2 linked regions of the Hydrogenophilus thermoluteolus genome follow. The protein of the gene in region 1 interacts with the protein of each later gene in a pairwise test. Links are inferred from orthologs where the notes say so. Each region holds a gene or a part of one and is shown in the gene's direction. Other genes may lie near its edges.

Region 1 (3,122 bases):
TACGGCTGCCTCTGTGTCGGACCATTCGGCAAAACGGGATAGGAGATCGGGTTCGCGCAAAAGCCCTCCGCATCTCGGTTCGAATCCGGGAATGCACCATTGGGCGTCGAGCGGCAGTCTCGGGTGGGGACTGCTGAGCCCGTGGACGCTGCCAGCCCAGGGCTCGGTAACCAGATGGTCGAGGACGATCCATCGTGGGGGGTGCGGGCGGCGTGCTGCGAATGCCGCTAGCCACGGGTCGCTGAATCCGCACGCAAACGCTTCGATCATCGCGTCGACTTGGGACACCTGGTCGCGATCTTCTGCCGTTGGCGCCGAACGGTGCCAACGGCGCACGGTGAGCGTGGGCGGACAGGAGATTCGCGCTACGAAAGATTGTGCCGCCTGCCAGTCGTCAATCCACCAGACAACCTCGTGTCCCTCTTGTGCGCAATATCTGGCCACACGCCAGGTGACGCCGATGTCGCCCCAGTTGTCGATGCGTGCGCAAAAAATAGCGATTTTTTTTCGGGAAATCAAAAGGGTGTCGATTGGTTGTTCCGGCAAGGAATGGGTGTATTATAGAAAAGATAAAGTTCAACAGGAGTGGTTCCAATGGTTCGAAAAGTGGGGATTGGGTGCGCCTTGTGGCTCATCGCGGCCCAGTGGGCTTACGGATCGGCTCAGAACGAGTCGGGCGAATTCACGCAACTCGATTTGCGCTTACCCACAGGGGTCTATCGCTGCGCCTACGGGGAACCTTTGGTGGGGATCGAGCGAAGCAGCGAACTCAACGAAAGGGTCAAAGTTCACTATCAAGGGCGAGTGCATGAGTTGCGGCGGGAGGTCTCGAAGTCAGGGTTGCCACGCTTTTCCGATGAAACGACGGGGCTTTTGTGGATCGATTTGCCGTGGAAGAGTGTGCTTTTGAATCTCAAGAACGAGCGCCCCATTGCCAACGACTGTACCTTTGCACCGGAGCTGGCCCTAGCGCAACTCGATAAGAGGGGTGCGGCAGAGCGTTTGCATCAAGAGAAGCGCGTCAAGAAGGTTGCGAAAAAACACTGATTCTCCTTTTGGCGTTGCTGCGAAAAGCGCCCGAGCGGCGGGCAGGGAGACAGCGGGTTCTCTTTTACCTCCTGGCGTACGGGTACGTTATAATCGCACTTTTTTGTGGAGAAGGAAGCATGGCAATCGAACGCACGCTCTCGATCATCAAACCCGACGCCGTCGCGAAGAATGTGATTGGCAAAATCTACCAGCGTTTCGAAGACGCCGGGTTGAAAATCGTTGCGGCGAAAATGGTGTGGCTTTCGGAGAAAGAAGCGGCGGCCTTCTACGCCGTTCACAAAGAACGCCCTTTCTTCAATGACCTGGTTCGCTTCATGACCTCCGGGCCGGTGATGGTCCAGGTGCTGGAAGGGGAAAACGCGATCGCGAAAAACCGCGAATTGATGGGGGCAACGGATCCGAAGAAGGCTGCGCCAGGGACGATTCGTGCCGATTTCGCCGAATCGATCGATGCGAATGCCGTCCATGGTTCCGACGGTCCCGATACGGCACGTACCGAAATCGCTTTCTTCTTCCCGGAAATGGCGATCTATTCGCGCTGACCGCCGAATGAAAGAGACCGAAGCTGCCGTGGCTGACGCGGTGCCGACCAATCTCTTGGAGCTGACGCGTGAGGAGCTCGAAGCCTGGTTCGTCGCGCAAGGAGAGAAGCCCTTTCGCGCGCGCCAGGTCTATCGCTGGATTCACCGCATGGGCGTTGCAGAGTTTGCCGCGATGACCGATGTCGCGAAAACCTTGCGGGCGCAGCTGGCGGAAACCGCGTCGATCACGCCGCCTCGGGTGATTTCGGACCGCGTCTCGAGCGACGGGACGCGGAAATGGCTCTTGGACGTCGGTCAGGGCAATGCGGTGGAGACCGTCTTCATCCCGGAACGCAGTCGGGGAACGCTCTGCATCTCGACCCAAGCAGGCTGCGCGCTCGAGTGCGCGTTCTGCGCCACCGGCAAGCAAGGTTTCAACCGCAATTTGACGACCGGCGAAATCCTAGGGCAATTGTGGCTGGCCAACCATGTGTTGGGGCCAGCGTACGAGCACGCTCGGCTCGACGACGGCGATTGGACCGACAACGGGCGCGTGGTGACCAACGTCGTGATGATGGGGATGGGGGAGCCGCTTGCCAATTACGATGCGGTGGTGCGCGCGCTCAAAGTGATGCTCGACGATTTCGGCTATGGACTGTCACGGCGCCGGGTGACGGTATCGACCTCAGGGTTGGTGCCGGCGATGGATCGGTTGCGCGTTGAATGTCCCGTGGCATTGGCCGTTTCGCTGCACGCGCCCAACGACCGTTTGCGCGACGAATTGGTTCCGATCAACAAAAAGTATCCGCTCAAAGAACTGATCGCGGCGTGCGAACGGTATCTCACCGCGTCGCCCCGCGATTTCATCATGTTCGAATATGTGTTGCTCGACGGGGTGAACGACAACCCGCGCGATGCGCAGGAGTTGGTCGAGCTGACCCGCGGCCTTTCGTGCAAATTCAACTTGATCCCGTTCAACCCCTTCCCGGGAAGTCCGTTCCGACGCCCAGCGCCGGAGCGTGTCCGTGCGTTTGCCGAGCGGCTGATGGCGGCAGGGCGCCTGACGACGATCCGTCGCACCCGTGGTGACGACGTCGCAGCGGCGTGCGGCCAATTGGCGGGACAAGTCCAAGATCGGACCCGTCGTTCGCTGCGCCTGGTTGCCGCGGAGGGGTGAATGAAGTGGAGACAGGTCGTTTGTGGGGTCGCAGCAGCGTTCGCGCTTGCGGGGTGCGCTTCCGTTGCGACGCCACCGCGCGCGGGAATCGCAGAGGGGGCTTATCCCGCCCCCCTCTTGGACCAAACGGCAGAGCGCCCTCAGGATAAGGAGCGCAAAGCCCGCATTGATCTCGCGCTTGCTTATCTCGAACTGGGGCGAGTCGATGTCGCACTCGACGAAATCGCAAAAGCGCGCGCGCTCGACGCCTCTGACCCGCTGGTGCCCTATGCATGGGGGTTGGCCCATCTGGCGTTGGGGGATCGTGCAACCGCAGAAAAGAGCCTAGAAGAAGCGCAGCGACTCGCGCCCAACGATCCGGACATTCTGCATGC
Region 2 (3,298 bases), 290 kb from region 1 along the record:
CCTTCCTGGTGGGCGGTGGCGAGCACCTGGGTGCGCCATGGGGTGGGGTAACGCAGCGCCCAGGCGTTGCGCTCCTGACTGCGTTCAAGCAGCCGGATCGCCAAATCGAAACGGCCGTCTTCCGCAAGAAGCGACGCGGCGACGCGCCTTTGCCACGCGGCACTTGCGGATTGCCAGCGTTGCGCGAGCAGGTCGACTTCTCGCTGCGCTTCGACCTCCCAGCTACGGGCCGCAAGCGCGCGAATCGCGGCAAGGTGGGGGTCGCGCGCAATCTGCGCACGTTGCTGAGCAGAAATGGGTGGGCCGTCGGTGATCGCAAGCGGTTGCCCGATCAGTTCGCCAGCGAGCAATCCCCAAAAATCGTCGTCTTGCGCCAACTCCCGAAACAGGGTTCTGGCTTCGTCTTTTTTACCCAGCGCTTTGAGCGTCCAGGCGCGCCAGAAACGCCATTGCCGTGCGTCCCTTTCGCTGGGCGGGAGCTGTTCGAGCAGGTGCCAGGTGGTGAGCCAATCTTCGGCTTGCAACGCGAGGCGGATCTGCCATTCGAGCGGTTCCACCCAGATCGGGCTGGCGGTGAGCTGCTTGGACCAGGTGCGGGCTTGGGGGGTGCCTAGGCTGGCGGCGACCACGAACGCAGCGCGGCGAACGGTTGCCGCAAGGGGTGGTGGCAGTTGGGCTGCTTGCTGCCACACGGTGATCGGGTCGTCGCGCGTTTGCGCGATCAGACGCGCGGCTGCGCGCACCGCAGGCGTGTCCGCAGCCGGAGGAAAGAGTGCGCGCCACGGCGCGGCAGCGTTTTCGCCTTTCAGGAAAAGGGTGACGAGGTAACGTTCGATCAGCGTGGCGTCGTTGACGAGACCGTTGGCCACGGCGTCGCGAAACGCAGCGCGGCACTCGTCGTTGGGTGATACCGTTTCGGCAAGGCGAGTAAGCACCGCTTCGCGCAGCGTGGCGGTTGCGGTGGGTTCGGTGTGTAGCCGTGCTTGAAGGAGCCAGCAGTGGGTGGTGGGGTCGTGCCGTTCCAGCGCTTCGAGATGGCGGCGGGCTTCGGTCCAGGCTTCCTGCGCGATGGCGTTTTGCGCGAGCGCCCGCCGGACACGCACCGCTGCGTCGGTGCCGGCGTGATCGGTCAGGAAGCGCGTGACGGTTTGGGGGTCGAGCGTTGCGTCGTCGCGTAGAATCTGCAGTGTCAGACGCCAGCTGGTGACCGTCGCGGCAAGGGGGCTTGTGCGGGTTTTGGGTTCGAGTGCCAACAGGGTGGCGAGGTCGCCTCGGGCGAACGCGGCGCGGGCTTGTGCCACTGCGTCGGTGGGTGGGGTGGGCCGGTCATGAGGACGCGCAGCCGCAGCAAGCATCGTGGGGGTGCCGATCAGCCAAACGATCAGCACGACCAGAGCAAACGAAGCGACGGAGCGGAACGCGTGGCGTGTGGCACTCATTAGGGCAACGAGGTGCAGGGACCGTGAACGACGAAACACGAACGATTGTACCCGATGGCGCGGATCGCGCGACGATTCGCCGCCATTTCCTGCGGCTACGGCGCGAATTGTCCCGTGAGGATTGGCAGGCGAAGAACGCGGCGTTGTGTGCCCATTTGGCGCAGTGGTGGACCCAGTGGGGCGCGCGGCGCACGCCGCGCTGGGTCGGGCTCTACTGGCCGATGAAGGGGGAGCCCGACGTGCGGCCAGTTTTCGCCGCGTGGCGTTGGCGCGCGCTTCCCGCCGCAGTCGCTCCTCATGCTCCTCTCGTTTTCCGTCCGTGGCAGGATGGGGCACCGATGATCGACGATTGCTACGGCATTCCAACGCCGGAGTGTGCCGAGACGGTTTGCCCTGAGGTACTGATCGTGCCGCTCGTTGCGTTCGATCGTCGAGGTTACCGGTTGGGTTATGGCGGTGGGTTTTACGATCGGACATTAGCGGCGTGGCGTGCCGAGGGGTGGCAGGGCATTGCGGTGGGGGTGGGGTTTGCGTTTGCGGCCCTTCCCGACCTGCATCCCGAAGCGCACGACGTGGCGATGGATGTGGTGGTGAGCGACGCCGGGGTGGTGTTGGACCGCAGCGAAGGGGTTCGACGCTAGCGGCCTACCCTTTAGTGCGCGGGTGGCTCCGTGTGTCACGCTAGCCCGCCGCCAAAAAGAGCGCGTACGCTGGATTGTGGGTCTCTTCTACCCATTCGTACCCCAGGCGGTCGAGGAACGCGCGGAATTCCACCTCTTCTTCGGGTGGGACCTGCATCCCGGCGAGCACACGGCCGTAGTCGGAGCCATGGTTGCGGTAGTGGAAGAGGCTGATGTTCCAGTCGGCGCGAAGCTCCGAGAGGAATTTCATCAGCGCGCCGGGACGCTCCGGGAAGACGAAGCGGTAGAGGCGCTCGTTGCGGATGTGGGGAGCGCGGCCGCCCACCATATAGCGGACGTGGGTCTTCGCCAGTTCGTTGTCGGTGAGGTCGAGCGCGCGCAATCCAGCGGCTTCGAGCTGCTGGATCAGGCTGGCCACTTCGTCGCGGTTGTGGATGGTGACGCCGACGAAGATGTGCGCTTCGTTCGGGTCGGCGAAGCGGTAGTTGAATTCGGTGATGTTGCGGTGGCCCAGGAGTTGGATGAACGCTTTGAACGAGCCCGGCCGTTCCGGGATGGTCACCGCCAACACCGCTTCGCGCTGCTCACCCAGTTCGGCGCGTTCGGCAACGAAGCGCAGGCGATCGAAGTTCATGTTCGCGCCCGAAGCGACCGCAACCAGGGTTTGACCGGTGACCTGGTGGGTGCGTGCCCAGGTTTTGAGCCCCGCCACCGCGAGTGCGCCAGCCGGTTCGAGGATCGCGCGCGTCTCTTCGAACACGTCTTTGATCGCGGCGCAAATTTCGTCGTTGGAGACGACCACCATCTCATCGACATACTGGCGGCAGAGGCGGAAAGTCTCTTCGCCCACCTGTTTGACCGCGGCGCCGTCGGCAAAGAGGCCGACTTGCTCCATCGCGATCCGTTCGCCCGCAGCAAGGGAGCGGGTCATCGCGTCGGCGTCTTCCGCTTCGACGCCGATCACGCGAATATCGGGGCGCAGCGCTTTGAGGTAGGCGGCAACGCCAGCGATCAGGCCGCCGCCGCCCACGCCACAGAAGACGGCGTGTAACGGCTCCGGGTGCTGCCGCAAGAGCTCCATGCCGATGGTCCCTTGGCCAGCGATGACGTCAGGGTCGTCGAACGGATGCACGAACGTGAGTTGTTCTTCTTTGGCAAGCCGCAGCGCGTAGGCGTAGGCGTCGGAGTACGATTCGCCTGCGAGCACCGCTTCTCCAC

What was found.
Region 2: the proteins of ndk (region 1) and HPTL_RS00715 interact in binary tests that used the Escherichia coli proteins (3 or more experiments, as listed by UniProt). The link is inferred for Hydrogenophilus thermoluteolus from one-to-one orthologs.

What each region holds. Positions count from the first base shown.
Region 1 is NZ_AP018558.1:448,576-451,697, forward strand. The notes cover bases 70-2,879. They hold ndk (nucleoside-diphosphate kinase), read left to right. Parts: upstream 70-1,166; coding sequence 1,167-1,592; downstream 1,593-2,879. Other genes in these bases: earP (elongation factor P maturation arginine rhamnosyltransferase EarP), read right to left, coding at 70-519; HPTL_RS02180 (hypothetical protein), read left to right, coding at 595-1,047; rlmN (23S rRNA (adenine(2503)-C(2))-methyltransferase RlmN), read left to right, coding at 1,600-2,748; HPTL_RS02195 (tetratricopeptide repeat protein), read left to right, coding at 2,749-2,879. Outside these bases: more of earP, read right to left, coding at 1-69; more of HPTL_RS02195, read left to right, coding at 2,880-3,122. UniProt on the Escherichia coli protein: Major role in the synthesis of nucleoside triphosphates other than ATP. The ATP gamma phosphate is transferred to the NDP beta phosphate via a ping-pong mechanism, using a phosphorylated active-site intermediate.
Region 2 is NZ_AP018558.1:154,182-157,479, forward strand. What follows is about bases 286-3,271. They hold HPTL_RS00715 (5-formyltetrahydrofolate cyclo-ligase), read left to right. Parts: upstream 286-1,462; coding sequence 1,463-2,080; downstream 2,081-3,271. Other genes in these bases: HPTL_RS00710 (lytic transglycosylase domain-containing protein), read right to left, coding at 286-1,439; ilvA (threonine ammonia-lyase, biosynthetic), read right to left, coding at 2,121-3,271. Outside these bases: more of HPTL_RS00710, read right to left, coding at 1-285; more of ilvA, read right to left, coding at 3,272-3,298. UniProt on the Escherichia coli protein: Involved in the removal of 5-formyltetrahydrofolate.